One region of the Nakamurella deserti genome, then DNA from elsewhere that is predicted to be linked to it. Evidence: riboswitches for the same ligand, from Rfam matches in the RefSeq annotation. Region 1 holds a riboswitch; each other region holds the start of a gene.
The links. A riboswitch is a leader RNA that binds a small molecule or an ion and turns the genes downstream of it on or off. The one in region 1 is predicted to bind S-adenosylmethionine.

Region 1 (7,761 bases):
GGGTTCAATGGTCGTGGGGCACGGCACGCGACGCGGTCGCCCTCGCCCTGACCGGAGAGGAGCACCAGCGATGACCGACCCCCGCAGGTCCGGCGACGCGGGCAAGAGCTCGGAGCAGATCCTGGCCGAGGCTCTGCGCGCCCGGGCCGGCGGCACGCCCCGTGTGCCGACACGCAGCACCGCGACCGCCCGACCGGTGGCGGCCCGCCCGCCGATGACCATCGTGCAGCTGGTCCTCGCGGCAGCCATCGCCGGACTGGTCATCGGCATCCTGGCAGCCGTCCTGACGCTCGTCTGAGCCGGATCCGCGCAGTTCCGGCCCTTCCGCACCCCGAACGACCGGACGCCGGGCCGCTCACGGTGAGCGGCCCGGCGTCGGCGGGTCGGCGGGTCCATGGACCCGGATGGATCAGCTGCGGTCGGGCCGCCCGGTCGGGCCGGGCCGGTCCTCGGTGGCCACCGCCGCGGCGGCCGCGGCGGCACCCTCGGCCCGGTCGGCCGACGTGTGCGGGTGCTCGATGCCGTCCACGATGTCGTGGCGGTCGTGGGCCTGCAGTTCCGCGTCCTCCAGCGTCTCCTCCTCCTCCGGCGGCAGCGGCTTGCGCAGCGACAGCACGATCGAGAGCGTCAACGCGACGACGATGACCGCCAGCGAGACCAGCGACGGGATCTCCGGGATGGAGGTCGAGATGGTCTTGTGGCCGGCCTGCAGGAACAGCTTCACGCCGATGAAGGCGAGGATGAAGGCGAGACCCTTGCTCAGCAGGTGGAACTTCTTCAGCATCCCGGCGAGCAGGAAGTACAGGGCACGCAGGCCCAGGATGGCGAAGGCGTTGCTGGAGTAGACGATGAACGGGTCGCTGCTGACGGCCAGCACGGCCGGCACGCTGTCGACGGCGAAGATCAGGTCCGCGGCCTCGATGGCCACCACGACCGCCAGCAGCGGGGTGGCGATGCGCTTGCCCGCCTCCTTGTAGAAGAACTTGGTGCCGCGGTACTCGTCGGACACGGGCACGATCTTGCGGAGCATCCGGACCGCGAAGCTCTTGCCCGGGTCCATCGACTCGTCATCGTCCTTGAGCATCTTGATCGCGCTGTAGATCAGGATGGCGCCGAAGACGAACAGCACGGCGGTGAACTTGGTGACGATGGCGACACCGGCGGCGAGGAAGATGCCGCGGAACACCAGGGCGCCGATGACGCCGTAGAACAGCACCCGGTGCTGGTACTCACGGGGCACCTTGAAGTAGCCGAAGATCAGCGCGAAGACGAACAGGTTGTCGACGCTGAGGGACTTCTCCAGCAACCACGCGGTGGTGAAGTCGACCGCGGCGCCGCCGCCCAGGGTCAACCAGACGACGACGGCGAAGATCAGCGAGAGGCCGACCCAGACCGCGCTCCAGATGGCGGCTTCCTTGAACTTGATGACGTGCGCACCGCGATGGGCGAGCAGGTCGACGGCCAGCATGATGACGACCACGGCGCCGAAAGCGGCCCAGGCCCAGAGGGGAACGTTCACGGCAGTCCTTCGCAGGGGGAGTCGGGTGTGGTGCGGGTTGGCGCTGCGGCAGACCTCGCCGCGATGTCTCCAGAGTGCCGCCCTTCCGACTGCCCAACCATGAACACTTCGACACAAGGTGCGCCCTTTTCGTTGCCGAACCTCGGCAGATTCACTCCGAAGATGGTAAACGTCTGTCAAAGCCCTCGGAGTGGTGTGCGACCGCGGACCGACGGGACGCGGATGGAGGTCAGCCGACTCCGGCCCGACGCCGACCGGCCCCCCGGACGCACCCCCGGGCGCGGCTGTCGCGGTGGCGCCGGACCCGCGCGCAACCGAGGCGCGGCTGTCGCGGCGTCACCGACCCACGCCCGACCGGACGCACGTCGGGCGCGGGCTGCCGTGCTGTCACCGACCCACGCCCGACCGGATGCGCGCCCGGGCGCGGGCTGTCGCGGTGTCGCCGACGCAGTCCAGACCCGGATGCGCGCCCGGTATCGTGGCGTTCAGGTGATGAGCGTCAGCGACAAGCTCTGGCTGGCTGACCGGCAACCCTCCGCGACGACGGGGTGCTCCAGGAGAACCACCTGGCCGGCGTCGACCGACGCCGGCAACGTCGTGACCGGATGCCGTCCGGTCCCGTTCCCGGGAGCTGCCGTGGCTGCGGTGTTCGCCTTCCCCCACCCCGTCAACGAGAAGGCCGCGCGGGCCGTCGCCGGCCTGGTCGTGCTGCTGAGTACCGCCGTGCTGGTCACCGGCAGCCCCTGGTTGCTGGGCCTGCTGGCCCTGGGCTTTCTCGCCCGGGTGGCGGCGGGGCCGCGGTTCTCGTTGTTCGGGCGGCTCGCCACCCAGGTCATCGCGCCGCGACTCGGCCCGGCGGTACCCGTGCCCGGACCGCCCAAGCGGTTCGCGCAGGCCGTCGGCGCGACGTTGTCGATCGCGGCCTTCGGGTGCCTCGTCACCGGTTCTCCCACCGCCGCCCTGGTGCTGGTCGGGATGATCACCGTGGCGGCCACGCTGGAGTCGGTGTTCGCCGTGTGTCTCGGCTGCGTCGCCTTCGGTCGGTTGCAGGCGCTCGGCGTCATCCCGGCGTCGGTGTGCGAGGCGTGCAACGACATCCGGCTGCGGCGACCCTCGGCCACCTCCTGACGGTCAGGCCCGGTCCGGCCAGCCCAGCAGCCGGGCGCCGGTGACCGCGGTCTGCAGCTCGAAGCGCTGCGCCGGGTCGGCGGGGTCGCGTCCGGTAAGTTCGGCGATCTTGGCCAGCCGGTAGGTCAGCGCCCGCACCGACAGGTGCAGCGAGCGACCGGCCAGGGAGGCGTTACCACCCGCGGCGAAGTACGCCTCGAGGGTCTGCAGCATCGGCTCGACACCGCCCCGGGCGTGCACCAACGGCGCCAGCACCGTCTCGACAAGCTCCAGCATCGCGGCCCGGTCGCGCACCAGAACCCGGTGCATCAGCAGATCGGCCGCGTCCAGCACCTGGGCGGTCCCGCCCAGCTGGGCACCCAGCTCGAGTGCCTCCAGCGCCTGCTCGTAGGACGCCCGCACGCCGCCGGGGCCCTGGTGCGCCCGGCCCACCCCCATCCGCCAGGAGCCCACCGCGGCGGTCCGGCGGAGGTTGACCCCCTCCCCGGGATCCGACGGCAGGCTTCCGGTCAGGCCCGCGATCACCTCGTCGATCGCCGCCCGGTCCGGCGCGGCGAACACGACGACCAGGAGTCCGTCCTTGGTGGTGACCAGCGCGTCGGCGTCGGCGCTGCCGCCCTGGATGGCCCGTTCGAGCAGGGTCGTCAGCGGAGAGCTGTCGGTGAAGTCGCGTTCGGCGCGCACCACGATGACCGCCTGCGGGCCCACCAGGCTCAGGCCGAACAGGCCGGCGCGCTGCACGAGGTTGGGCAGCGCCTGCGCGCCCCCGATCAGCAGGTCGTCCACGAACTCCCGGCGGGCGGCGACCTGCGACCGGACGAGATCCCGCCGGGCGAGCTGGTACCCCTCGATGAGGACGGCGACGGCGTCGTCGACCGACCGCAGCATCACCTCACCGGCCTGCACGACCGCCGCCGGATCGTCCCGGGCCGCGACCACCTCGGGGAGATGCCGCCAGAGCCGCCAGGCGGCGGACAGGTAGAGATCGACGAGCGCCCGCGGCGGCACCCCTCGATCGGCCGCCGCGCGGCCGGCGTCCCGGTAGCGGGCGAGGTCGCGGCGCTGCAGCCGCCGGCCGGACGCGACCGCGTCGACCAGCACCGGCAGGAAGTCGTCCAGCAGGGCGACATCCACCCCACCGGCGTCGGCGGCCGCGCGGGCGCCGATCTCGGCCACCGGTGGACCCTGCGTCACGCTGCCTCCCGGATCGGACACCGGCGGACGGGCCCGCACCGATGAGCAAGGTACCGGCTCGACCGCGCGCCCACCCCACCGCGGGCGCCACCACGCAGCGTGAACCCGGTCCGGCGACCGGGGGAACCGCAGGTTGCGTGGGTGTGGCCTTCCTCGCGAAGCCCCCGAACGGCGGGGTCACTGATCCATACTGGTCGACGATGATGACGACTGAACTCGCCCTGCTGCCCGGCTGGCTGGACCCCTCGAACCTGATCTCCTCGCTGGGATCGTGGGCGGTGGTCGGCGTGCTGCTGATCATCTTCGCCGAGTGCGGCATCCTGATCGGCTTCTTCCTCCCCGGTGACACGCTGCTATTCCTGGCCGGCCTGCTGGTCGCCCAGGGCGCCGCCGGCGGTATCGACATCAACATCTGGTTGTTCGTCGCACTGCTGGCGCTGGCCGCCTTCGTCGGCAACGTCGTGGGCTACTGGATCGGTTACAAGGTCGGTCCGGCCGTCTTCAGCCGCCCGGACGCGAAGTTCCTGAAGAAGGAGCACATCGACCGGTCCGCGGCGTTCTTCGAGAAGTACGGGAAGATCACCGTCGTACTGGCCCGGTTCGTGCCGATCGTGCGCACGGTGGCCACCGTGATGGCCGGTGCGTCGAAGATGGACCGCAGGATCTACCTGACCTACTCCGCCATCGGCGGGATCATCTGGGTCGCCACCGTCACCCTGGCCGGCTACTTCCTCGGCCAGATCACCTTCATCCGCGAGAACGTCGACCTCATCTTCGTCGCCGCGGTCGCGGTCATCGTGCTCGGCCTGGTCGTCCCCGCGGTCATGCACCTGCTGCAGAAGCGCCGGAAGGGCATCAGCCCCGCCGAGTCCGACGCGGCGGTCGACGACGCGGCCGAGGGCATCGAGAACGACGCCAAGACCGTCTGAGTCCCCTCACTCCGACAGAACCCCCGGGCCGACGGCCCGGGGGTTCTGTCGTCCGGGGCGTCGGAGTCCGGTCAGCGGGCGGTGCACCAGCCGTCGGGCAGGCTGATCCCGATCCCCAGGAAGGACGTCGCCTCCCGTGTGGTCGGGTTGTCGACCGCCCCGGAGACCGAGTCGCAGGCCTGTCCCTGGACCTCCTCGGCGTAGCTCACGACCTTGTCGCGCTGCTGCCACGCCACGAGGACCAGGACCGCAGCGACGACCAGGCTGATGATCTTGCCGACGATCTTGCGGATCACGATCGCGAGCAGCAGCCCGATCACGGCGATGGCGATGATGGCCACGATCGCCACGGTCTTCACGGTTTCCAGGTCCACGCTGGTGAGGGTAACCGGCGCGGCGGGGCGTTCCGGGTACGCCGGCTCGGCCGGTCCCGGCGGGCGCGTTCGTGGTCGTGGCGGCGTCGCGGTCCGCGACGGGACGCCGTGCTCAGGCCGGCGGTGGTCCGGCGTGCTCGCGGATCCAGGCGTGCATCACGATCCCGGCGGCCACCCCGACGTTGATGGACCGGGTCGAGCCGAACTGGGCGATGGACACGTGGAGGTCGGCCGCGGCGGTGGCCTCCGGGCTGAGCCCCGGCCCTTCGGCACCGAAGAGCAGGACGGCCCGCTCGGGCAGTGCGGTGCGCTCCAGGGGTGCCGCTCCCGGCAGGTTGTCCACCGCGACCAGCACGAGACCGCGTCGCCGGATGTCGTCGGCGAGTCCCCCGACCGTCGGGTGGTGCTCCAGGTGCTGGTACCGGTCGGTCACCATGGCCCCCCGCCGGTTCCACCGGCGCCGGCCGACGATGTGCACCCGGGCCGCGGCGAAGGCGTTCGCGGTGCGGACGACGGTACCGATGTTGTGGTCGTGGCCCAGGTTCTCGATGGCCACCTCGAACGGGAACCGCACCCGGTCGAGGTCGGCGACGATGGCCTCGCGCCGCCAGTAGCGGTAGCGGTCGACGACGTTGCGGCGGTCGCCCGCGGCCAGCAGCTCGGGGTCGTAGTGATCGCCGGCCGGCCACGGCAACGGGTGCGGGCCGACGCCGACCTCCTGGCCCGGCCGCTCCCACTCCGTCGGTCCGGTCGGCTCGGGCGCGGCGCTGTCGCGCTGCGGCTCGACCGGCGACGCCGGGTCGGTCACCGGGTCACTGAGGCCGGTCGCCGAGGCCGATGTCGGCCCGGCTCAGGACGCTGCGGTAGGCGATACCGGCCGCTTCGAACACGCCGGCCGCCTCACCGCCACGGTCGAGGATGGTCGCCACGCCGATCACCTCGGCCCCGGCCTCGCGGACGGCGGTGACCGCGGTCATCGGCGAACCGCCGGTCGTGGTGGTGTCCTCGACGACGAGCACCCGGCGGCCCCGTACGTCGGGGCCCTCCACCTGGCGTTGCATGCCGTGGCCCTTGGCCGACTTGCGCACCACGAAGGCGTCCAGGGGCCGGCCGTCGGCGTGCAGCATGGCCGTGGCGACCGGGTCGGCGCCGAGCGTCAGGCCGCCGGCCGCGGCGAAGTCCCAGTCGGCGGTGAGCTGCCGCAGCAGTCGTCCGACCAGCGGCGACGCCTCGTGGTGCAGGCTGATCCGACGCAGGTCGACGTAGTAGTCGGCCTCCCGTCCGGACGACAGGACGACCCTTCCGTGCACGACGGCCAGCTCGGCGACGAGCGCCGCGAGGCGCTGCTTGGCGGTGGGATCGACCGCGGGGGCTTCGGTGGGAACACTCATCAGGACAGCCTGTCACAGGCCGGCGGTCACTCCCGCGCCCCGTAGACGGTCCGGCTGAGGACCCGCACGAGCGGTCGCGGCAGTACCCGGGTGACGCCGACGAGGGTCTTGTACAGCGGCCCCGGCACGCAGATCAGCCGGCCCCGCCGCAGATCGGCCAGCGATCCGGCGACGACCGTGTCGACCTCCGAGTAGGCCACCGCGGGGACCCGGCCGAGGGCGATCCCGGCGCGGTCGTGGAACTCGGTGTGCACCAGGCCCGGGCACAGCGCCTGCACCCGCACGCCGGTGCCGCGCAGCGTCATCGCCAGCCCCTCGGTGAACGCCACCACCCAGGCCTTGGACGCGGCGTAGCTCGCTCCGGGGTTCGGGAAGAGCCCGGCCACCGACGCCACGTTGACGACCGTCCCCTCCCGGCGGGCGGTCATCCCCGGCAGTGCGGCGTGCGTGAGGGCGAGGACCGCGGTGACGTTCAACGCGAGCTGGCGCTCCAGCTCCGCGGGTGACACCGCGGAGAACGGCCGCCCCAGCCCCATTCCGGCGTTGTTGACCAGCGTCGCCACCGGACGGCGGGGGTCACCGAGTCGCTGCCGGACCCGGTCCCTGCCCTCGGGGGTCGTGAGATCGGCCACCAGGACCTCGACGTCGGGCGCCCCGGCAGCTCGCAGGTCCGCTGCGGCGGCCGCGAGCCGCGCGCCGTCCCGGGCGACGAGGACCAGCCGGTCGCCGCGGGCGGCGAGAGCGCGGGCGTAACCGGCACCGATACCGGCCGTCGCGCCGGTGATCAACGCGGTGGGCGGGCCTGCACCATCCGGCGCCGGGAGCGGGGTCATCGCCCGACCGTACCGAGGGAGCGCGCGGGACGGTGTCCGGGCGGCGGCGACCCGATGGCCGGCAGGCGTCGCGGGCACGTACGGCTGGCGTCCGATCGTGGGTGGCGATTCACCGACAGGTGAGTGGGGATGCTCGCCACGACTACGCTGGTCGGACCGGGCCGGTCGTCGGGTCCGCGGCGCGCTGCCGACGGGCGCCGACGGATCACGACAGCCGGCGGGCCGTCCGGGTCGCTGTCGAATGATCCGAGGTGGGGAGGTGGCGGGTGACGACCTCCGGCGCTGCGACCACCGACATGGGATTCGACGAGGACGCCGACGACGACCTCGCCGGCTGGCAGGCCGATCCGTCGCCGCAGCACCCGCACATCGCGCTGCTGCTGGGCGGCAGCA
Region 2 (7,761 bases), on a different contig from region 1:
AACCCCGGGTCCGGTGGCGTGCTCGCCGACCTTGACGCCGTCGTCGGACCCCAGTCCGTAGATGCCCTCCCCGGTCCACTCGCCACCGGGATGGTGCACGAACGACGGCCACGGCAGCGCCGGGTCGAGCGGTCGGAAGTGGGCCGGCTGCTCCTGGGTGGTGCGCAGCGCCGGTAGCGGGACGAGACCGGCCAGCAGGTCGGCCGCCCAGGCGCCGGGGGCGGTGACCACGGCGTCGAACCGCTCGCTGCCGGCAGCGGTGCGGACGCGGGCGCGGTCGTCGTCGATGTCCACCGCGACGACCGGGGTGTCGAAACGGAGATCGGCGCCGTGGGAGCCCGCCACCCGCTGGAACGCGGCCACCGCACGGTCGGCGTGCAGCCGCCCCGCCGCGGTGTGCACCAGTGCGGCAGTGTCGAAGCGCAGCCCGGGCCAGCGCTGCGCCGCCTCGGCCGGTGACAGGATGCGGTGTTCCAGGCCGGCCTCGGACAGCGCCGCCGCGCGGGTGTCCAGCGCGGCGGGATCACCGTGGTCGACGGCGGCGGTGAGGGTGAGCAGCGCGGTGCGGGAGTCCCGCTCGAGGGCGTGCCAGAGGTCCAGGGACCGGGCGGCGAGTGCGACGTAGGACGGCTCCGGGTAGCCGTGCCGGAAGATCCGCGAGCTGCCGTGCGAGGCACCCCGCCGGTGACGGGGTCCGAACTGCTCGAACAGCACCACCCGGGCGCCGCGCCGGGTGAGTGCCCAGGCGGCGGCGGACCCCATGACGCCGGCGCCGACGACGGCGACGCGGGGTCCGGTGGACGGGAGGGTGCTGGTCATCGGGAGGTCCTCGATCGATGGGGATGCTCCGGCCCCGGTGGTCCGGGGCCGGAGCGGGCCGGAACGGATGGTCAGCCGGTCGTCTTCGGCAGTCCCTGCGGGTTGAGCTCCGACGACGGGACGGCCTCGCTGCTGATGGCCCAGCGGTCGAGCACCCGCTGGTAGCTGCCGTCGGCGAGAGTGTGGTCGATGGCCGCCTGCAGTGCCTCGGCCAGACCGTTGCCCTTCAGGGTCAGGGTGGCGATCTTGCCCTGCAGCGCATCGCCTGCCCCGGAGAAGCGGCCCACCACCTTCGTCTCGCCGGTCACCGCGGCGTGGTACTCCGCGGTCGGACTCGGACCGAAGTACAGGTCGATCCGGCCCGACGACAGCGCCAGGTAGTAGTCGGTGGCGTTCTGGTAGTACTGGATGTCGGCCGCCTCCAGACCGGCGGCGACGTTCTCCTCGTTCCACTTCACCAACAGCGCCTCCTGGTTCGTCCCCGAACCGACGGCGATCGAGAGTCCGGCCACATCAGCCGGTTTCGTGATCGTGACGGTGCTGTCCGCGCGGGCCTCGAAGGCGAGGTTGTCCAGGCGGTAGGTGGCGAAGTCGTACTTCTCCTTGCGCTCCTCGGTGACGGTGACGTTGGAGATGAAGGCGTCGACCTCGCCGGAATCGACCCTGACGAAGTTCTGTGCCCAGTCGGCCGCCTGGATCTGGACATCCAGCCCGAGGACGTCACCGAGGAGGTACGCGATGTCCACCTCGCTACCGATGATCGTGGTGTCGTCGGTGGCGTAGAAGCGCAGTGGCGGGGCGGTGCCGGCCGAGCCGGTGACCACCAGGGTGCCCTTGTCGCGGATCTCGGCCGGGACCAGGGCGGCGATCTCGGGAACGGCGGCGACGGTGACCCGGCCCGCCTGTTCGGGGCTGAGGTCGAAGCTGACGCCACCACCGGCGGGCGGGACGGACGACTCGTCGGCGGCGGGTGCGATGGCGCCGGCGGCGACGGTGCTGGCCGCGGCGTCGCCGTCGGCGGCGGTCCCGGTGGAGCTGCCGCAGGCGCTGGTCGCCAGGGTGACGGCCACCAGGGCCGAGATCCACGCGAGCGGTCGTCGGGAGCGGGGAGACATGGGATTCCTTTCGGGGGCGGCCGCAGCCGCCGGGGTGACCCCGCGGGAGCTCGCGGGGAGGCTGATCAGGTCAGAGAACCCTGGAGAGGAACGCGAGCGTGCGTGGCTCGCGCGGGTGATCGAGAACCTCGGTGGGCGGGCCCTGTTCGACGATGACGCCCTCGTCGAGGAAGACGACGGTGTCGGCGACCTGCCGGGCGAAGCCGATCTCGTGCGTGACGACGACCAGGGTGATGCCCCGGGCGGCGAGATCGCTGATGACGGCGAGCACGTCACCCACCAGCTCCGGGTCCAAGGCCGACGTCGGCTCGTCGAACAGGATGACCGTGGGCCGCAGCGCCAGGGCCCGGGCGATGGCCACCCGCTGCTGCTGGCCGCCGGAGAGCTGCCGCGGGTAGGCGTGCAACTTGTCGGACAGGCCGACCTGGGCGAGCAACTCCCGGGCCTCCGCCTCCACCTCCCGCCGCGGCCGGCCCTGCGCCGAGACCGGCGCCTCGATGACGTTCTGCAGGACCGTGCGGTGCGCGAAGAGGTTGAAGTTCTGGAACACGAAGCCGATGGCCGAGCGCTGCTTCAGGATCTGCTTCTCGCTCAGCCGGTGCAGCGTCGTGCCGTCCAGCCGGTAGCCGATCAGCTCACCGTCGACCAGCACCACGCCGCGCTCGGCGGGCTCCAGGTGGTTGATCACCCGCAGCAGCGTCGACTTGCCCGAGCCGGACGGGCCCAGGATGACCGTGACCTCGCCGGCCCGGACGGTCAGGTCGACGCCCCTGAGCACCTCGTGGGCGCCGAAGGCCTTGTGGACGCCCTTGATCTCCAGCGCCGGCGCGGTCATGACGCCGCCTCCGCGTCTCGTTCGCGGCCCGGTCGCGCCTGCCGGGCCAGGAACACCAGATGGCCGACCTTCGTCCGCAGTCGCTGCAGCGGCGTCGGGGGCAGGTGCCGCGACGACCCGCGGGCGAAGTACCGCTCGACGTAGAACTGGGCGACCGTCAACACGGTGGTGACCGCGATGTACCAGACCGTCGCCACCATCAGCAGGGCGATGACCCGGCCGTTGCGGCCCAGGATGACCTGCACCTGGTAGAACAGGTCGGCCACCGCCACGGCCGCCAGCAGCGAGGTGGACTTGACCATCCCGATGACCTCGTTGGTGGCGTTGGGCACGATCGCCCGCATCGCCTGCGGCAGGACGATCGCGAAGAACTGCCGGCGCCGCGGGATGCCCAGGGACGCCGCCGCTTCGGTCTGGCCGGGATCGACGGAGATGATGCCGGCCCGGATGATCTCGGCCGCGTAGGCGGCCTGGTGCAGCGAAAGGGCGATGACCGCGGCGGTGAACGGCGAGAACAGGCTGCGCACCGAGAAATCGAAGAACGACGGCCCGAAGGGGATCCCCAGACTCAGCGTCTTGTAGAGCACCGAGATGTTGAACCAGAACAGGATCTGCACCGGCAGCGGGATACTGCGGAAGGCCCAGACGAACACCCAGGACACGGCTTTCAGCAGCGGGATCCGGGAGAGCCGGGCCGCGGCGATGCCGATGCCGGCCACGAACCCGATGGCCACCGCGTAGAGCGTCAGCTCCAGGGTGAGCCCGAGCGCCCGCAGGATTGAGTCCTTGACGATGTACTCGCCGAAGGTGGGCCAGTCCCAGGTCTCGTTGGTGGCCAGGCCGTGCACGAACTGGGCGCCGAGCACCAGCACCGCGGCGGTGGCGATCCAGCGCCATGGGTGCCACCGCCGGGCCACCGTCAGGGCGTCGACATCGATGGTGCTGTAACGGATCTCGATGTCACGGGGGGCCGGTCTCGGTTCCGGCCGCGGCGGTGCGGATGGCGGGCCGGGAGTCGCGGCCACGCCGGATGGGGTCGACAGGGTCGTCATGGGATGCCTTCGGATGGTGTGCGGGGACGCCGTGCGACGTGCGCACGGGACTGGCTCGGAGGTGCGCCACCGTTCGGGTGCGGGGAACGGCGGGGGTCGTCCGCGGGAGCGGACGCGGGGGATCGGTCAGACCCGGATGGCGGGACACAGGGACGAGCTCAGCCGTCCGAGGTCGAGGTGCAGCCGGAAGCGCGGGTAGCGCACCGGACCGCCGCCGCAGGTGCAGGGTGACGCGCCCACGATCCTGCCCTCCCGTTCGGGGCAGTCGAGCTGCCCGCGCTTGCGGTGACCGCTGCTGCGGTGCCGCCAGGTCCTCATCCGGAGCACCCCACCGCGGAGGGAGGGTTGCTGCCCAGCAAGCCGGAGCTGATCGCTGGAACTCGTGACCGGGGATGACGCTACGTCGAGCTGCCGTCAAATGCAACCGAGGTGGTAGGAGTCACGGATGGGGGCGAGAACGGCCGCGCTCAGGCGTCCCGGGCGAAGACCACGCCGTCGACGGTGTCCAGCTGCGCAGGATCCAGCGGGGCGTAGCCGAACCACGGCGACACCCGGGCCGGCGGACCGGCCGTGGCGTCCGACAACGAACGGGCGTCGATCAGGAACCTCCCCGTCGGCACGGCGTGCAGCAGCCCCTCGAGCGTGTCCGGCGCCGGAACGTCCACACCGTGGGCCCGGACCGTGCCGACCGCACCGGCCAGGTGTCCGTAGTCGGTGCCGAGATGCGAGGCGACGACAGCGCCGGCGCCCCACCAGGAGAACGGCGGGCCGCCCATGCTCATGGTGCTGGCCGTGCGCTGCAGATGGCTGTTGTGGGCGTGGACGAACACCGGACCGCGGGCGGCCAGCGCGAGGAGTTCCGCGGCCATCATCGCGTCCCGCAGGGCGCACAGCCGCTGGAGCCGGTCGCCGGCCGGAGTGGCCATCGCGGCGTGATACCGCAGCAGCCCCACCGCCGAGCGGGCCCGGAGCTCGGCCCGCTCCACCTCCCGCCCGGACGACGTCGACCGCAGGCCCGGTCGTTCGGCCTCCAGCAGGGCGACGAGGTCGTCGGCGATCACCCGCAACCGGGCGACGTCGGTGGATCCGCCGATCGACCGCGCCGGGTCGTACATCGCGGCCGGGTCCGTCCAGCGATCGTCCGGTCCGACCAGTTCGCCCAGGAGCTCGACAGGACAGGGCATCCGATCGTCACCCAGGTGGTGCGCGAGGAAGCGGTGCAAGGGTTCGAGGGCGCACCGGGGACTCGACGCGGCCGCCATCTCCAGCGGTCCGTCGAAGCCGGCGAAACGGACCAGGTCGTCGGCGGGTCGGTCGCGGTTGACCTCCCGCAACCACCTGACGAGTTCGCGGTTCGCCGGGGACGCTCCCCAGCCGTGGCTGAAGCCGCGGGCCATCACGTCGTCGAGGTCGCCGGCTCCGGTGGTGACGTGGTCGTCGACGAGGAGACCGTTGAGACAGTCGGTCTCCAGCGCGATGGTCCGGTAGTCGGCGGTGGCGACGAGATCGCGGAACAGGTCGTTGCGGAGCTCCAGGAGGACCTCGGAGCCGTGGGTGGGTTCACCGAGGGCGAGCACCCGGGGCGGGGCGGGGAACAGGGTCAGCGCCGCGGCGGCATCCAGCGGATGGACGGGGAGGTGCGGATCGGTCATCCCTTCAACGGTATCGTTGAACACCCGAGTGAGACTTCGGCTCAGGAACGGGCAGGTCGTTGACCGGCAGACCTCAAAGCACCGACCGGCAGCGGCCGGTCGACCTGGGGCGCTCCCACGGGTTGTCGGCGCAGACCGTGCGCAACTACGAGGCGGCGGGCATCCTGCCTGCGGCGGTCCGGTCGCCGCACGGTCACCGCGTCTACACGGAGGTGCACGCCGGGGCGCTGCGGGCGTTCGTGGCCCTCGTCCCGGGCCACGGACACCGGACGGCGACCGCCGTCCTGCAGGCGGTCACCCGGGGGGACGTCGACCTCGCGCTGCGGATCATCGACGAGAGCCACGCCCAGCTGCTCGACGACCGCCGGACCCTTCGGGCCGTCGAATCCGCGCTGCGCGACGTGGATCCCGCGCCGGCCACGACGGGCGACACCTTCGTCGGCCCCCTCGCGCGGCGGCTCGGCCTGCAACCCGCGACGCTGCGCCAGTGGGAGCGGGCCGGCGTGGTCCGGCCCCACCGGGACCCACGGACGGGCTACCGGGTCTACGGGCCGGCGGACGTCCGCGACGCGCAGCTCGCGCACCAGCTGCGCCGCGGCGGATACCGGCTGGACCGGATCGCCCCCGTCGTCGCCCAGGTCCGTGCGGCCGGCGGGGTCGAGCCGCTCGCCGCGATGCTCGACGACTGGAACGCCCGGCTGGCGGCGCGGGGCCGGGCGATGTTGCGCGGCGCCGCCGCGCTGGACGCCCACCTCGACGGTCTGCCCGGCGCCTGAGGCGTTTCGTGTCAGGCCTTCTCGGGCGGATTTCTCTCGCCGGTGAGAGTGATCCGCCCCGAGTCAGCGTGACACCGCAGCCGGGAGCCACCCCCGGCCACCAGGTCCGCACGCTTCCCGGGCGGGAGTCAGTGGCGCCCGACGGCCCCCGAGCGTCAGCACCTCGTCGAAGCCGGCCAGCAGGTCGCGGTCGTGGGTGACCAGCACGACGCAGACCTCCGCCGATGCGGCGAGCATGTCGTCGATCAGCCGGCGGCCGGTCGCGGCGTCCAGCCCGGCGGTCGGCTCGTCGAGCAGTAGGTAGGGCCGTCCGGCCAGCAGCGCCCGGGCGAACGCCACCCGCTGCCGTTGGCCGCCGGAGATCATCGCGCCGAGATGGCCGACGCGGGTGTGCATCCCGGCCGGCAGCCCCGCGATCCAGTCGCCCAACCGGGCCGCGTGCAGCGCGGCGGCGACCTCGGCGTCGGTGGCGTCGGCGCGGGCCAGCCGGACGTTCTCGGCGATTGTGGAGTCGAACAGGTACGCCTGCTGGTCGCACAGCGACATCGCCGTCCGGCGCGCCGCGTGTCCGTCCGTCGCCCCGTCGACCTCGATCGTCCCGCCGGTGACCGGCGCGAACCCGAGCAGCGCCGCCAGCAACGTCGACTTGCCCGAGCCACTGGGCCCCACCACGGCGATGCGCCGACCGGGCCTCAGCCGGAGATCCACGTCCTCCACCACCGGTTCGTCGCGACCGGGCCACTGCACGGTCAGTCCCCGCACGTCGATGGACGTCGGCCGTACCGCGGGCACGTCCGCGACCACCTCGCCGGACCCGATCACCTCGAGCAGCCGACCGGCCGCCGCACGACCCCGGACCAGCGCCGTCAGCGCCACCGGCAGGGTCAGCGCCACGTCGGTCAGGGCCAACGGCAGCAACACCACCACGGCCAGCGCCTCACCGCCGACGCCGGCCCGCTCCCCCAGCCACCACGACGCAGTCACCGCCAGCCCGAACGCCGCCACCGTCGCCGCCGACGCCGCCCCGGACCACCGTCCGAGAGCGGCCGCCAGCCGCTCCTCGTGGCGATCGGTCCGGTCGAGGCCGTCGCGCCAGTCGTCGAGCAGCACCTCGGGATCCGACGCGGCCTGAAGGGTTTCGGTGACGATCCGGGTCCGCGTCGACTGCAGCTCTTCGACCGCGGCCTCCAGCGCCACGCTGCGGCGGGCCGCGACCACAGAAACGACCAGGGCGATCAGCGCCGCCGCGAGCACCGCGAGGGCCGCCGCCGGCGACAGCAGCGCGAGCAGCCCGACCGCACCGGCCAGCACCACCGTCCCCGACACCAGCGGCAACCAGCCGCGCAGGATCAGGTCACCGACCGCGTCGACATCGGCGGTCACCCGCCGCAGCAGATCACCGGTCCCCCAGAACGTCTGCGGCGCCACCCGTTCCAATCCGGCGTACAGCCGGACCCGCACCTCGACGAGGGCCCGCAGCGCCGCGTCGTGCGCCACCAGCCGCTCGGAGTA
Region 3 (7,761 bases), on a different contig from region 1:
CCGGCCGCGCCGATCGACCGGCCATTCAGGTCGCCTTCCGGCCGATCATCGCGCCGACCCGGGCGGCGGCCGAGGACAAGGCGCACCGCATTCTCGACCGGCTGCGCGACGCCCCCCGCGGCCGTCCGGGCGCTCCCGAGAACGCGGGATCGCAGCGGCTTCTCGTCCAGGCCGGCGCCGCGGACCGGCATGACCGCGCGCTGTGGACGTCGACCGCCGCCGCGACCGGCGGCGCGGGCAACTCGACCGCGCTGGTCGGCACCCCCGAGGTGGTGGCTGCGGCGCTGCTGGACTACTACGACCTGGGGGTGCGGCACTTCAGTGCCCGCGGCTACGACCTGCTCACCGACGCTGTCGAGTTCGGCCGCGAGGTGATCCCGCTGGTCAAGGCGGAGGTCGCCCGCCGGGAGGCCGACAATGCCCGTCAGGACCGGTTCGTCGCCGCCGCCAGCGCCTTCGCGCTGGCCTGACACGATCGACCACCGACCGATACGGAGAGACCACGATGACGAGCACCACGCCGACGGACCTGCAGACCGACTGGCAGCGGTGGCACACCGCCCGGGAGACCGATCTCGCCGCCCCCCACGGCTGGCTGTCGATCGTCGACCTGATCTGGCTCGCCGACACCCCGGCGACCACGTCCGCGGTTCCGGGCCGGTTCTCGCTGACGCCGGACGGGACCGCCCGCTACGAGCCCGACGGGACGACCGGGGTGACCCTCGGCGACACCGGCCGGACCGTGGACGCCGCCGTGACCGCTGACGGACCCGAGGGCGGCAGCGACATCTGGCTGCGGCACGGCGCGGTCGCCGTCGAGCTGATCCGCCGCAGCGAACGACTGGCGATCCGGGTCCGGGACAGCACCGCGCCCACGCTGACCCGGTTCCGCGGAGTGCCGGCCTACCCGGCGACACCGGGATGGGTGCTGACCGGGACGTTCCTGGCCGGGCAACCGCATCCGGTGGTGGTCGGGGCGGCGACGCCCGGCCTCACCCACGTGGTGACCGTGGTCGGCACGGTCGACGTCGAGATCGACGGGGTGCCCCAGCGGCTGCGGGCCGTGTCCGGTCCGGGCGGCCGGGCCCAGCTGGCGTTCCACGACCCGACCAACGGACTCGACACCGCGCCCTGGCGGACGCTGACCTTCGACGCGACCCCGGGGCCGGTCACCCTGGACTTCAACCGCACCGTCAACCTGCCGTTCGCGTTCTCCGCGTTCGGCACCTGCCCGCGGCCCGTCGAGGGCAACGTCGTCACCCGGCCGGTCACGGCGGGGGAGCGCACGCCGGACCCGGTCTGAGAACCCGCCGCCTGCACCGCTCCGTCAGAACGGATTCCCACCATGCGCACCGCCGTCGTCGCCGGCAACCTCAAGCCCGCCTCCCGCACCCTGGCCGCCGCCGAACTGCTCGCCGAGCGGTTGACCGGAACTCCCGCGGAGGTCGTGGTGGACGTCGTCACGCTCGGACCGGGCCTGCTCGCCTGGGGCGATCCGGGCGTGTCCGCGGCGATCGAGGCGGTGCGGGCGGCCGACGTGCTGATCGTGGCGTCGCCGACGTACAAGGCGACCTACACCGGCGTGTTGAAGCTGTTCCTGGACCTGTTCCCGACCGGCGGCCTGGACGGGGTCACGGCGTTCCCACTGATGCTCGGGGCGGGTCCCGGACATGCGTTGGCGCCGGAACTCTCGCTCAGGCCGGTGCTGGTGGAGCTGGGTGCGGTGTGCCCGAGCCCTGGTCTGTATCTGCTGGACTCGGCCTGGGCGGAGCCGGACGCCGGCGCGGCGTGGCTCGAGGTCGCCCGCCGGCGGCTGCCGACGGGCGACCCGGGCTGACCGTCAGGCCGCGGGCGAGGTCAGGATCGAGAAGTCCGTGTAGCGGCGCAGTCCGAATCCCAGCGAGCGGTACAGGCCGATCGCGCCGACGTTCGCGGCCGAGGCGTGCATCAGCGCCCGGTCGCCGCGCTCCCGGATCCCGGCGGTGACCGCGAGCACCAAACGGGTGCCCAGACCGCGTCCGCGGTAGGCGGGATCGGTGCAGACCGCGCTGATCTCGGTCCAGCCGTCGGGTTTGATCCGCTCGCCGGCCATCGCGGTGAGCTTCCCGTCGTGCCGGAACCCCAGGTAGCTGCCCAGCTCGACGGTGCGCGGCAGGAACGGCCCCGGCTTCGTCCGAGCCACGAGGTCGAGCATCTCCGGGACGTCGTCCGGGCCGAGCCGCAGCGCCTCGGGATCGGCCACCGCGGCGACGGTCCGGTCGACGAGCTGCACGCCGGGAACGGACTCGCCGACGGTCCACCCCGCGCCGGGCCGCGGCCCGGTGCCGGCCAGCAGCACCGTGGCGCCCGGTCCGACCAGTTCCGCGAGATCCACCCAGGCCTGCGGGTCGGCGCTGTCGGCGAGTGCCACGAACAACGCCACGTCCGAGCGGTAGCGGGCGGCCAGACCGTGCCGGACGGCGAGGTGGGCGTGCCGCCCGGTGAGCGCCGACCAGGCGGGGTTGTCCAGCACCGGATCACCCAGCCTCGCATCCGCGGGACCGTGGACCTGGGTGGTGGTGCGGGGGACGTCGGCGGTCTCGGTCGTCACGACGCGACCCTACGCTCGACGCGATCACCCCTGGCCGGGACGGCGAGCCCGAGGTTGTCGCGCAGCGTGCTGCCGGTGTACCCGGTGCGGTGGACGCCCCAGTCCTGCAGGATCGGCACCACCGTCTCGACGAACGGGTCCAGCCCGTCCGGGGTCACGTGCGGGACCAGGATGAACCCGTCGCTCGCGTCGGCCTGCACGTAGTCGTTGATCGTGCGCGCGACGGTCTCGGGGCTGCCGATGAAGTTCTGCCGCGCCGTCTGCCGGATGACGACGTCCCGCAGCGACAGGTGCTCGGTGGCGCCGAGCTCGCGCCACTGCCGGGCCGTGGCCAGCCGGTCGCCGAACATCCGCACGCTGGCCCGTCCCTTGGCGATGGTGTGCTCGCCCTCGACCGGGTCGAACTCCGGCACCGGCCCGTCCGGGTCGAGATCGGACAGGTCCCGGTTCCACACGTGCTCGGCGAAGCGCAGCGCGGTCTGCCCCGAGACCTGCAACCGACGCACCTCGGCGGCGAGATCCTCCGCCTCGCGGTCGGTGTCACCCAGGACGAAGGTCGCGGCCGGCAGCACCAGCAGCTCCTCGGGTCGCCGGCCGTAGCGGCCCAGGCGCCCCTTGACGTCGGCGTAGAACGCCCTGCCGGCGTCGAGGGTGCCGTGCCGGGTGAAGATCGCGTCGGCGGTGGAAGCGGCGAACTCGCGGCCGGCGTCGGAATCGCCGGCCTGGAAGACGACGGGCCGGCCCTGCGGGCTGCGCGGGACGGTGAAGCGGCCGTGGATGTCGAAGTGGTCGTCGCGGTGGGTGAAGTCGCCGACCTCGGCAGACCGGACGAAGGTGCCCGAGTCCCGGTCGGCGACGACCTCGTCGGCGGCCCAGGTGTCGAACAGCACGGTCGCGGCGTCCAGAAAGGCCTTGGCCCGGGCGTAGCGCTGATCCTCGGGGAGGAAGCCGCCGCGGCGGAAGTTCTCCCCGGTGAACGCGTCCCAGGAGGTCACGACGTTCCAGGCGCCGCGGCCGCCGGACAGCTGATCCAGGGTGGCGAACTGCCGGGCCACCTCGTACGGCTCGTTGAAGGTCGAGTTGATCGTGCCGGTCAGACCCAGGTGCTCGGTCACCGCGGCCAGCGCGCTGAGGACGGCGAAGGTGTCGGGCCGGCCGACGACGTCGAGGTCGTAGATCTCGCCGTTCTGCTCCCGCAGCCGCAGACCTTCGGCGAGGAAGAGGAAGTCGAAGAGCCCGCGTTCGGCGGCGGCGGCGAAGCGGACGAACGAATCGAACTCGATGTGGCTGCCGGCGGCCGGGTCGGACCAGACCGTCGTGTTGTTGACGCCGGGGAAATGGGCGGCGAGGTGCACCTGCTTGGTCATGCGGAGACTCCCTCGGGGGTGCGGGTGGCGGCGTAGCGGCTGACCGGGCGGTCGAGGCCGAGACGGCCCCGCAGGGTGCGGCCGTCGTAGGCGCGGCGGAAGACGCCCCGCTGCTGCAGCAGGGGCACCACGGCGCGGGTGATGGCCTGCAGGTCGTGCGGCAGCGTCGCCGGCCGCAGCCGGAAGCCGTCCAGGCCGGCGGCGGCCCAGTCCTGCAGCTGATCGGCCAGCTCGGCCGGGGTGCCGGTGACGATCGTCGCGTCGGAGGTCCACGGAGCGCCGTCCAGGTCGTCGAGCCGCTCCCGGCGGTCACGGGCGGCGCCGGGTTCGTCGTCGAGGAAGACGACGAGGTCGGCGAACACCCGCAGCGGTCCGGCGTCCGCGGCCAGGGTCGCCCGCAGACCCTGCACCGTGTCGACGATGTCGCGGGCGGCGTCCCGGCTGTCCGGGGTGACGAACACCAGATCCGCACCCCTGGCGGCGAAGCGGTAGGGCCGGTCGGTGTGCGCCAGCGCCGCGACGACGGGCTGCCCCTGCGGTGGACGGGGCACGATGGACGGGCCGCGGACGCTGAAGAACCGCCCGCTGAAGTCGATGTGGTGCAGCTTGTCCCGGTCGACGAACCGGCCGGTGGCCACGTCGCGGATCTCGGCGTCGTCCTCCCAGCTGTCCCAGAGACGGCGTACCACCTCGACGTGGTCGTCGGCCTCGGCGAACAGCTCGTCGACCGCTGCGGCGGCGGCGGGGGAGCCGTCGAACACCGGCGGTACCGTCCGGCGCCCGAAGTGCGCGGCGTCGGCCGGAGCGGCCGACACCTGCGGGCGCCAGCCCGCGCGGCCGCGGCTGACGAAGTCCAGGGTGGCGATGGCCTTCGAGACGTGGAACGGCTCGGTGTGGGTGACCTGTGCGGTCGGCACCAGTCCGATCGCCGAGGTCGTGGGGGCCACCCGGGACGCCACCAGGACCGCGTCGAGCCGTCCACGGACCTGGTCGGTGCGACGGTCCGGGCCGTCGCGCCGGGTGGACTGCAGCCCGAGCGAGTCCTCGAGGGTCACCAGGTCGAGGAGGCCGCGCTCGGCCTCCTGGACCAGGTCGGTCCAGTAACCGGCGGTGAACAGGTCGGCGGGCCGGGCGGCCGGTTCCCGCCAGGCGGCCGGGTGCCAGCCGGCGCCGTCGAGGGCGACGGCCAGGTGCAGGGGTGCGGGCACGGTGATGCTCCGTTCGAGGGGGGAGGGACAGCAGACGATGTCGGACCCGCGGACCACCGCGGCGTCACCGGCAGAGCGCGCTGCTCACCCGCTGCAGATCGACGTGCCGGCGGCTGACCCACCGTCGCCCGAAGGCCGTCGTCTCCGACATCGCCGCACCACCATCTCGACTCGGAACGGCGCACCGCCCACTGTGCTTGCCGGGTACCGACGGGACCCGGCCGGGTCGTCACCTGGAGCACCCCACCACCAGAGAGGGTTGCTGGTCGGCCAGCCAGGGCTTGTCGCCGACACTCATTACCTACTGCAAAGGTAGCACTTGGAACGGCCGTCGGCGACGGTCCCGACCGGTTCCCGGCCGGGACCGTCGCGTCAACGGCGCAGCGCGGTCCGGGCCAGCCGGTTACCGACGAACTGGGCGAGCTGCACGATGACGATGATGGTCAGCACCGCGACCCAGGTCACCTCCCAGTCGAACCGCTGGTAGCCGTAGCTGATCGCGAACTGGCCGAGGCCACCGCCGCCGAGACCACCGGCGACGGCGGTCATGTCGATGATCGCGACCAGCACGAAGGTGTAGCCGAGGATCAGCGGGCCCAGCGCCTCGGGGATCAGCAGGCCGACGATGATGCGGATCGGGGAGGCGCCCATCGAACGGGCCGCCTCGATCACCCCCGGGTCGACCGTCACCAGGTTCTGCTCGACGATCCGGGAGACGCCGAAGGACGCGGCGATGACGAGCGCGAAGGTGGCCGCTCCGGTGCCGATGGTGGTACCGATCACCGACAGCGTCAGCGGGCCGATCGCGGTGATGAAGATGATGAACGGGATCGGCCGGACGACGTTCACCAGCAGGTTGAGAACCGTGTACACGACGACGTTCTGCAGCAGACCCCCGCGCCGGGTGGTGAACAGCAGCACTCCGATCACCAGCCCGAAGAAGCCGCCCAGCACCAGCGTGGCCCCGGCCATCCAGAGGGTCTGCAGCACCGATTCGCCGTAGATCGGCCACAGCAGGTTCCAGTCGGTGTTCACCGGGTCACCTCCGTCACGGTGTTCATGCGGCGAGCTCCGTGACGGTGGTGACGTCGCGGAGGCGGTCGACGACGGCGGCCACCGCCGGATCACTGCCGGTCAGGGCGAGGGTGAGGGTGCCGAACGACCGGCCGTCCAGCGCGCCGATACCGCCGTGCACGATCTCGAAGCCGACGTCGCCCTCGCGGGCGGCGGCGCCGAGGACGGCGCCGATCCCGTTGCCGTCGGTGACCCCCACGCTGACCAGCCGGCCTTGGTGGGCCGCCTCCAGCCGGGCGACCTCGGCCGCGTCGGGCCGGTCCCGCAGGACGGTTCCGACGAAGGTCCGTGCGGTCGGTGTCCGCGGTGAGGCGAAGACGTCGAACGTGGAACCGATCTCGATCACCCGGCCCCGCTCCAGCACCGCGACGCGGTCGGCGATGGTGCGCACCACGTCCATCTCGTGGGTGATGACCACGATGGTCACGCCCAGTTCGGCGTTGACCCGCTTCAACAGCCGGAGCACGTCGTGGGTGGTCTCCGGGTCCAGTGCGCTGGTCGCCTCGTCGGCGAGCAGGATCGTCGGCTGGTTGGCCAGCGCCCGCGCGATCCCGACCCGCTGCTTCTGCCCGCCCGACAACTGGTCGGTGTACTCCCACGCCTTGTCGGTGATGCCGACGAAGTGCAACAACTCGGTCACCCGCGCCTCGACGGCCTCCTTCGACCAGCCCGCCACCTTCAACGGGTAGGCCACGTTGCCGTAGACGGTGCGCGAGCGGAACAGGTTGAACTGCTGGAACACGGTGCCGATGGTGGCGCGCACCGGGCGCACCTCCCGCTCGGACAGCGCCGACACCGCTCGCCCGTCGATGACCACCTCGCCGGAGGTCGGCCGCTCAAGCACGTTGACCAGCCGGGCCAGCGTGCTCTTGCCGGCGCCGGAATAGCCGATCACGGCGAAGATCTCGCCGCGCTCGATGCTCAACGAGACGCCGTCCACCGCGGTCACCGCGGAGCCCTTGCCTCGGTAGGTCTTGGTGACGTCCCGGAACTCGATGACCGGGGTCACCGCCGCAACCCTCGGCAGCGGAGGGGTTCCCGGTTCACGAGGCGTCCCGGACGACGGTCTCCAGGCCGGCCAGGATGGTGCCGAGGTCGGCGGCGGGACGGTCGACGATGACGGCAGTGTCCTTGGACGCCGCGACGACCGCCGCCGTCACCGACGGGTCGTGGTAGAGCTGGGCGATCCGCAGGAAGGTGGGGTTGTCCTTCTGGTCCGCGCGCGCGACGAAGGCGTTGATGTACGGCTCGGCCGCCGGCGCCGCCGGATCGTCGTTGTACAGCGCCTTCGACGGGTCGAGATCGGCGTCCAGGGCGAAGTTGTTGTTGATGACCGCGGCGTCGACCGAGGGCAGCGAGGCCACCGTCTGGGCGGCGTCCACCGGCGTCACGGTCACCTTCGAGGCGGCGGCGTCGATGTCGGCGGGGGTGCTCAGCGGGTCGCCACCACCGGTCAGGCTGATCAGGCCGGCCTGCTGCAGCACCAGCAGGGCGCGGGCCTGGTTGGTGGCGTCGTTCGGGA
Region 4 (7,761 bases), on a different contig from region 1:
ACCAGGACCGCGGTCAGTCCGAGCAGTCCCGCGCTCGTGATGTTTCGTCGGGTGTGTTTCACGGCAACGCCTTTCGCAGTTCGATGGGTGTTCTTCGCGGAACAACGGCCGGCGCGGCGCAACGGTGGGTACCGTGGGAGGCACGCCGGTCAGGAGCGCCGATCCGCCGACAGGCTTTCCGGTGGTTCGAACCGCACGCGAGATCCCCGGCCGCAGAATGCTTCTGTCCGGCACGTCTTCCCGCTCGATCCGAGAGCAACGTATGGGCGAGGTGTTTCACGCAGGGTGGCCGCCGCATTGCTGCCAGATTGCCGGGGCGGGCCCATTGTTGCCGCCAGAAGTCGTCACGACCTCGGCTCACCCGGACAGCGGCTTGACCCAGCCACCGCGGGTGTCGGCCGGCGTGAGCGCTGCGCGCGGCGTGCTCCCGGCCTACACTTCGCCGCATCGACGGAGGTGACCCGATGCCCGTTCGCTGGTACACGACGGTGATCGACTGCCAGGACGCGGCCGCCCTCGCCCGCTGGTGGGCCGGGGTGCTGGACTGGCGCATCGCCTACGAATCCGACGACGAGATCGTCCTGGTGCCGCGGCACGCCTTCGACCCGACCCGGACCCTTCCGCTGGAGCAGCGCGGGCCGGGCCTCGTGTTCGTCCCGGTGCCGGAGGACAAGCAGCGGAAGAACCGGCTGCACCTCGACCTCGCCCCCGGTCCGGTGGACGATCAACGCGCCGAGGTGGAGCGGCTGGTACGACTCGGCGCCAGTCACGTAGACGTGGGTCAACCGGACGACGCCTCGTTCGTCGTGCTCGCCGACCCGGAGGGCAACGAGTTCTGCGTGCTGTCACCGCGGGGCTGATCGCTCGGGTGGGTGATGTGACCTGCCCCATAATGCGTCCCGGTAACCCGGGTTAGCCGACGGAATGAGGGCTCCCGGCCATCAGCGGCGACTCGACCGCTTTGCCGCCCCCGGGACGGATGAAAGGATCACCGTGCCCTGAGGGGGCGGCAACGACGGCGCCACCGGTACGCCCGCCGCCCGTGTCCACCCGATGTTCTGCGAGGAGCCCCGTGGTCCGTCAGCGCGTCACGCTGATGGACGTCGCCGCCCGGGCGGGTGTGTCCAGGACGACGGCGTCGTTCGTGATGACCGGTCGTCGCGACATGCGGATCTCCAGCGCGGCGGAGCAGCGGGTGTTGCAGGCCGCACGGGAGCTGGACTACCGGCCCAATCTGCTGGCGCGCAGTCTCCGGACGAACCTGTCGCAGACGATCGGGCTGATCTCCGACGTGGTGGCCACCGAGCCGTTCGCCGGTCATCTGATCCGCAGCAGCATGACGACCGCGCTGCTGCACGATCACCTGCTGTTCGTCGGCGAGAGCGAGGGCGACCCGGCGGTCGAGGAACAGCTGGTCCGCAGCATGCTGGACCGCGGCGTCGGCGGATTCCTCTACGCGTCGTCGTCGACGCGGGTGGTCGAGGTGTCGGCGTTGTTCGAGTCGCAGCGGCTGGTGCTCCTCAACTGCCTGGCCCGGGGGGACGACGTGACCGCCGTGGTCCCGGACGAGGAGGGCGGCGGCCGACTGGCCGCGACCACCCTGCTCGACGCGGGACACCGCGACGGCATCGTGCTGGTCGGCGAGACCCTGGACCATGTGGTGGCCGGTCGGGACCGGCGACGCGGCATCGAGGCCGCCCTCGCCGACGCCGGCGCCGGACTGGCGGGCGAGGTGGCGACGACGTGGTGGCCCGAGCCGACGTTCGCCGCGATGTCTCGGATGCTCGCCGCCGGGCATCGGCCGACCGCAATCGTGTGCCTGAACGACCGGGTGGCGCTCGGTGTCTACCAGGCACTGGCCGACGCGGGGCTGTCGGTGCCCGGTGACGTGTCGGTGATCTCGTTCGACGACTCGGACCTGGCCGGCTGGGTGCGCCCCGGACTGACCAGCGTGGCGCTGCCGCACCTGGAGATGGGGCGACGAGCGACGGAGCTGCTGATGGCGCCGGCCGGGTCGCCGGTTGTGCACCGCATCGAGATGCCGCTGGTGTCGCGGGAGTCGGTAGGCCCGCCGCGCTGAGCGGAGAGTGGGCGGATGGCCCGGAAAACCAGTCAGCCCCCCGCTGGCCTGACGGCTGCGAAGGGCTGGTGGTGGCCAGGCGCGGGGTCGAACCGCGGACCTTCCACTTTTCAGGCGGACGCTCGTACCAACTGAGCTACCTGGCCTCAAACGTAGGGCCGGGCTCATGTGACTGAACCCGGCCCACGTTCGGCGACCCCGACGGGACTTGAACCCGCGACCTCCGCCGTGACAGGGCGGCGCGCTAACCAACTGCGCTACGGGGCCTCGGTGTTGCTGAGACCTTGGTGCTGAACTGCGTGACGCTGGGACTACTTTACTGCCTCGTGGAGGTGCTCGTGACCTCTGCGCTGCGTACCCCCAACGGGATTCGAACCCGTGTTACCGCCGTGAAAGGGCGACGTCCTAGGCCACTAGACGATGGGGGCTGGAGGAACTCCGCCTCCAACGGCCATCCGTTGGGAGCGAGTCAACTATAGGGGACGAGGTGCGGCGCTCCCAAATCCGCCACGGCGCCCTGCTCCGACGGGGCAGTCGCGCCGCACTCGACCTGTCCACAAGGATCAGATCGTTACTCCCCATCGCCACCGTGGTCGGTACGCTACTCCGATCGGGTCGCGCCAGGCGGGGCCCACGTCGGCGAACGTGGACAGGGGTTCTGGTGGGGCGACGAACGACCGACACGCGACGTGCGCTGCTGGCGCTGATCACCGCGGGGTTGAGTGTGACCGGGATCGCTGCCTGCAGCGCCGGGCAGGCCAACCCGGGAACCACGCTGGCGCCGGTGGACAGCTCGGCGAGTCGGAGCGAGGCGCTCTCCACCGCCACTGATGCCTCGTCCAGTTTGGGGTCCGGAACCGCAGCGCAGCCGACCGATGGCGGATCCCGGTCTGAAACAACGCCCCAGACCCCCGAGTCGACAAGTTCAGAGCCCACGAAGATGCCATGGTCGAATTTGGACCTCAGCCCAGACCAGGTCCGTGAAGCACAGGCAGCGCTCGACGCTTATGTCGGATACCGCCGCGTCTCGGACCTCACCTTCACCGACCCTCGGAGGGATTGGGCTTCAGAGATATACGAATACGCAGCAGACCCAGTGGCGTCTAATCTTGTAAAGTTTGTCAGGGACCCCGCGTTCCAACAGGGCAGCGGAGAAGGCCGCACGATCATCGACCCTCGAGTTACGGAAGTAGGAACTGGAACAGTCGAACTCAGCGACTGTGTCGATAACACTGCTTCCATCTTCGTCGATGCGAATGGAAATTCGCTCATTGCGCCCGATGCACCCGGCTTCTACCGTCGCCATCCGGCAACGGTGTCAGTCAGCCAAATCGACAACCGATGGCTGGTAACCTCCGTGGTTAACGACTTCAGTGTCCAATGCTAGCGATGAGGATTGCCGGCGCAGCACTATTGATGGCGCTCGAGAGCCTCGTTGTATTAGCTCCTGCGTACGCCGACCCAGACCAGCCCTCGGTTTCAAGATCGTCAGCCCCGACGGCCGGTTGTGGCGATCAAGTATGCATCGTCGGCGCGACTGATTCAGTAGTAAAGAAAACGCTGATTGCGGTGGTTACGACAGGAGCCACTGCCGTCAAGTCTTCAATGGAGAGCCTATGCAAGCAACAACCTATGCCTACCCAGCCAGCCGCCGACTCACCGCTCTGGGCGGGACACACGCCAGCAGACGGATTTATTGCCTACGACATTTGTCCGACGAACTCGGCAGCCGTGCCATTTACTAACTCTCAGCCCTATTTCGTTGGGAATGGGACCACACCTACCGCCGTCAGCCCTGAGGCGCTTGCGCTAAGCGCACAGGCAGCTATTCGATTCGTCCCGCCGGTCCTTCACTTTGGACCCGACACGCAAATAGCCGTGAATCGCTGGCTCTACCTGTGGGTTGACAATCCAGGTCCACTGATTGCACAGGCTACGGCTGGAGCGGTGACTGTGACACTCACAGCCACGCTGAGTTCGGTGACGTGGTCCATGGGTGAACCCGCCAACCCAAAGGCGCCTAAGGGGCCACCGGCGACCATCACATGCGACGGCCCGGGGCGCGATCCTGGCCCGACCGCCAACGCGAACATTTCTAAGCCGGCTGCTTCGGACGCGTGCGTCTATGCCTACCGTTGGCGCTCCCTGCCGGAACGAACCGGGGGCACAGCAACCTGGCCGGTCACGGCAACCGCGAATTGGACCGTCACCTGGACATCGAACGTGGGTGTGGGCGGCGCGCTCGACGCCCCGCCGCAGAGCTCCACCACCCCGGTGTCGGTCGGCGAATGGCGCAGCGAGCTGGTCGCCGGCCCCAACTGACCGGACCCGATCACGCGTGATCAGGCCTGGTCGTACCGCAGCCGGCTGCTCGACTCCACGTCCTGACGCAGGGTGGGCGTGAAGAACATGTCGCCGAAGGTGATGGGGGTGTCGGTCCAGCACGTGGCGGTCACCGTGTCGGCCCCGACCACGACGCGCACGCCGACCCGACCCGGGCGCACCGCGAGGTAGGCGATGGCGGCGTCGTTGGCGAGCGCCATCTGTCGGGGCCGTCCAGGCACATCGGCCGCGTCACTGGCCGCCAGCGCCGCCCCGTCGCACTGGTTCTGCAACCGACTGCGCCCCAGGAACGCGGACCCGGCCGCCGTCACCCCGGCCACCAGGAGCAACAGGCACAGCGTCAGGCCGAGCAACAGCGGGGTGATCGACCCCCGGTCGTCCTCGCCGCCGCCGGCATGCCGCAACCCGTTCGGCCGCATGCTCCACCCCGCTTCGTCCGCGACCGGTCCAGCGTAGAGACGTTCACCGGGCAGCATCACCCGTTCGCCGAAGTTGTGGACAACTGAGCCCACCGCTGTGGTCCCGGTTACACCCGCTTCGAGCTCGGCCCGGACCCGTGTTAACGTCGTCGCGTAGGTCATGAGTGCTAGCGACAAACCCTGGTTTGCTAGCCGGCAACCCTCCTCCGCGGTGGGGTGCCCCAGGTGAAGACCTGGCCGTCCGGTTGTCGCCGGCGGCAAGCGCGGATCTCCGGCTCGTCCCCGGCGGTCCTTCGACCGCAAGGAGACCAGCCATGACGCTCACCCTCGAGGACCTGCACTTCCTCACCGCCACCGGTCCCGTCGAGGCCTCCCTGCCCAGCGTCGACGCCGCGACGCCCATCACCGGCGCCCACGCACCGGGCCTGGAGATCGTCGGCGCCGGTCACCGGGTACCCCTGGCCGACGGCTCCCACGTCGAGTACGCCAATCTCGATCACGCCGCGTCCGCCCCCTCGCTGCAGGTCGTCAAGGACGCGGTCGACGCGGTCCTCGAGCAGTACGCCTCCGTGCACCGCGGCGCCGGATTCGACTCCCAGCTGTGCACCGCGCTGTACGAAGGCGCCCGCGAACCCATCCGCGCCTTCGTCGGCGGACGTTCCGACGACGCGGTCCTGTTCACCCGCAACACCACGGACGCGTTCAACCTGCTGTCGCACTGCCTCCCCGACGACACCACTGTCATCGTCTTCGAAACCGAGCACCACGCGACGCTGCTCCCATGGGAGAAGCACACCGTCGTCCGCCTGCCCGCCCCGGCGACCCCGCAGGCCGCCGTCCGCGCCGTCGGGGACGCCTGCCGCGACGCCCGCCGCAACGGGCCGGTGCTGGTCGTGGTCACCGGGGCGAGCAACGTGACCGGCGAGATCTGGCCGATCGCCCGGCTCGCCGCCGTCGCCCACGCCCACGGCGCCCGCATCGCCCTCGACGCCGCCCAGCTCGCGCCGCACCGGCCCTTCTCCATTACCGACCTGTGGGTGGACTACGTCGCGATCTCCGGGCACAAGGTGTACGCCCCCTACGGGGCGGGCGCGCTGATCGGCCGCGCCGACTGGCTCGCCGAGGCTCCCCCCTACCTCGTCGGCGGCGGCGCCACCTCCACGGTGGAGGACGACCGCACCGTCTGGAAGCCCCTCCCCGACCGGCACGAGGCCGGCACCCCCAACATCCCGGGCGTCGTGGCGCTGGCCACCGCCTGCCATGCGCTGCTCACCACGGATCGCGACGCGCTGGTCACCGCCGAACGCGACCTCACCGCCCGGTTGATCCGCGGGCTGTCCGACATCCCCGGCGTCACCGTGCACTCGCTCTTCACCGGCGGGGCCAGCGTCATCGGTGTCGCCACCTTCACCCTGAGCTCGCTGTCGTCTCCGGTCGTGGCCAGCGCACTGTCGGCCGAGTACGGCATCGGCGTCCGCGACGGCGCGTTCTGCGCCCAGCCGCTCGTCCGCCGCCTGCTCGGCGCGGCAGGCTGCGACTCCGTCGACGGCACCGGGCATGCTGTCCGCGCCTCCGTCGGTCTCGGCACCACCACCGAGCACGTCGACCGGCTCATCGCCGCGGTCACCACACTCGCCACCGAGGGCCCGGGACTGCGCTACGTCACCGTCAACGGTCGTCCGCAGCCGCTCCGCGACCAGCGCACCCTGCCGAAGATCGTGGCCTGGCAGTAAGACCTCGAACACGACGGTGGCCCCCGACCAAAAGGTCGGGGGCCACTCGTGTCTAAGGACCGTCTCAGGGACGGTCCAGCGCGTCAGTCGCGACGGTGCCGACCGCCGCTCGGCTTGGTGACCTCAACGGTGGGAGCCGAACCCGCCGTGACGAGATCGTCGTCCTGCTGCCGCTCGCGCTCGGCACCGGCGGCGTCGTTGAGACCGACGTTGCCCGCAGCCGCCGCCGCAGCGGCGTCCTCCTCCTGGATCTCCTGCAGCGCGGACTTGGTGCGCAGCGGGACCTCCTTGAGCAGGAGGACCAGCAGGAAGGCGAGCACCGCGACGATGCCGGCGAGGATGTAGACGACGTGGGTGGAGTCCACGAAGCCCTGCTTCACGGGCTGAGCCAAGGTCGCAGGCAGCGTGTTGATGAACGCGGAATCCTCACTGAGGCCCGCGAGCTGCGCGCCGTACTGCTGCATGGAACTGCCCGACGACGCCAGCGCCTGCTGGAACCCCGGTGTCCCGGCGACCGCCTGCACCTGGGTGTTGACGTTCGTGGGCAGCCCGTTGAACAGCAGCGACAGGAACACCGCGGTGCCGATGGTGCCGCCGGTGGCCCGGAAGAACGTCGCTGAGGACGTGGCCACACCGATGTCGCGGGCCTTCACCGTGTTCTGGACGGCCATCATCATCGTCTGCATGTTCAGGCCCAGCCCGGCGCCGAGGACGAGGAAGGTGCCGGCGAGGACCAGGTACGGGGTGTCGACCTTGATCAGCGCGAGCATCATCGCGAACGCGACGATCAGCAGCGCGGTGCCGACGACGGGGAAGATCTTGTAGCGGCCGGTCTTGCCGGTGATGATGCCGGAGCTGATGGAGCCGCCCATCAGGCCGACCATCATCGGCAGCAGCCACAGACCGGACTGGGTCGGCGTGGCCCCCTTCACCAGCTGCAGGTACAGCGGCAGGGTGGCCAGGGCTCCGAACATCGCGAGGCCGATCAGCACGTTGACGACCAGCCCCTGCGAGAACTGGCGGTTGGCGAACAGCCGCATCGGGATCAGCGCGTCGTCACCCATGCGGCGCTCGATGAGCACGAAGCCGACGATGCCGAGCACGCCGACGACGATCGAGACCAGGCTGGCGGCCGACGTCCAACCCCACTTGTTGCCCTGCTCGGCGACCAGCAGCAGCGGCACCA

Region 2: it holds a riboswitch for S-adenosylmethionine, as region 1 does, so the genes downstream of both, DB033_RS16390 (amino acid ABC transporter permease) here and DB033_RS11970 (DUF4395 domain-containing protein) in region 1, are expected to answer to the same signal.
Region 3: it holds a riboswitch for S-adenosylmethionine, as region 1 does, so the genes downstream of both, DB033_RS21840 (putative leader peptide) here and DB033_RS11970 (DUF4395 domain-containing protein) in region 1, are expected to answer to the same signal.
Region 4: it holds a riboswitch for S-adenosylmethionine, as region 1 does, so the genes downstream of both, DB033_RS15875 (aminotransferase class V-fold PLP-dependent enzyme) here and DB033_RS11970 (DUF4395 domain-containing protein) in region 1, are expected to answer to the same signal.

The regions. Positions count from the first base shown of each region.
Region 1 covers NZ_QCXS01000002.1:2,615,085-2,622,845, forward strand. The annotation lists gene DB033_RS11955 (FAD-dependent oxidoreductase) at 1-74, shown strand, start outside; gene DB033_RS11960 (hypothetical protein) at 71-298, shown strand; gene DB033_RS11965 (TerC family protein) at 410-1,519, opposite strand; SAM riboswitch class IV at 2,008-2,121, shown strand; gene DB033_RS11970 (DUF4395 domain-containing protein) at 2,156-2,647, shown strand; gene DB033_RS11975 (PucR family transcriptional regulator) at 2,651-3,841, opposite strand; gene DB033_RS11980 (DedA family protein) at 4,042-4,770, shown strand; gene DB033_RS11985 (hypothetical protein) at 4,842-5,144, opposite strand; gene DB033_RS11990 (TrmH family RNA methyltransferase) at 5,257-5,952, opposite strand; gene pyrE (orotate phosphoribosyltransferase) at 5,957-6,535, opposite strand; gene DB033_RS12000 (SDR family NAD(P)-dependent oxidoreductase) at 6,562-7,368, opposite strand; gene DB033_RS12005 (GGDEF domain-containing protein) at 7,635-7,761, shown strand, end outside.
Region 2 covers NZ_QCXS01000003.1:682,202-689,962, forward strand. The annotation lists gene DB033_RS16375 (FAD-dependent oxidoreductase) at 1-819, opposite strand, end outside; gene DB033_RS16380 (ABC transporter substrate-binding protein) at 891-1,934, opposite strand; gene DB033_RS16385 (amino acid ABC transporter ATP-binding protein) at 2,005-2,769, opposite strand; gene DB033_RS16390 (amino acid ABC transporter permease) at 2,766-3,821, opposite strand; SAM riboswitch class IV at 4,093-4,209, opposite strand; gene DB033_RS16395 (erythromycin esterase family protein) at 4,289-5,473, opposite strand; gene DB033_RS16400 (TioE family transcriptional regulator) at 5,533-6,249, shown strand; gene cydC (thiol reductant ABC exporter subunit CydC) at 6,313-7,761, opposite strand, start outside.
Region 3 covers NZ_QCXS01000003.1:670,334-678,094, reverse strand. The annotation lists gene DB033_RS16360 (LLM class flavin-dependent oxidoreductase) at 1-470, shown strand, start outside; gene DB033_RS16355 (DUF1684 domain-containing protein) at 506-1,303, shown strand; gene DB033_RS16350 (NADPH-dependent FMN reductase) at 1,346-1,837, shown strand; gene DB033_RS16345 (GNAT family N-acetyltransferase) at 1,841-2,524, opposite strand; gene DB033_RS16340 (NtaA/DmoA family FMN-dependent monooxygenase) at 2,587-3,957, opposite strand; gene DB033_RS16335 (LLM class flavin-dependent oxidoreductase) at 3,954-5,165, opposite strand; gene DB033_RS21840 (putative leader peptide) at 5,230-5,316, opposite strand; SAM riboswitch class IV at 5,354-5,467, opposite strand; gene DB033_RS16330 (methionine ABC transporter permease) at 5,538-6,200, opposite strand; gene DB033_RS16325 (methionine ABC transporter ATP-binding protein) at 6,223-7,248, opposite strand; gene DB033_RS16320 (MetQ/NlpA family ABC transporter substrate-binding protein) at 7,283-7,761, opposite strand, start outside.
Region 4 covers NZ_QCXS01000003.1:568,640-576,400, forward strand. The annotation lists gene urtA (urea ABC transporter substrate-binding protein) at 1-62, opposite strand, end outside; gene DB033_RS15845 (VOC family protein) at 465-860, shown strand; gene DB033_RS15850 (LacI family DNA-binding transcriptional regulator) at 1,073-2,080, shown strand; tRNA gene DB033_RS15855 (tRNA-Phe) at 2,150-2,226, opposite strand; tRNA gene DB033_RS15860 (tRNA-Asp) at 2,274-2,347, opposite strand; tRNA gene DB033_RS15865 (tRNA-Glu) at 2,436-2,508, opposite strand; gene DB033_RS15870 (pilus assembly protein TadG-related protein) at 4,423-4,842, opposite strand; SAM riboswitch class IV at 4,999-5,112, shown strand; gene DB033_RS15875 (aminotransferase class V-fold PLP-dependent enzyme) at 5,157-6,575, shown strand; gene DB033_RS15880 (MDR family MFS transporter) at 6,659-7,761, opposite strand, start outside.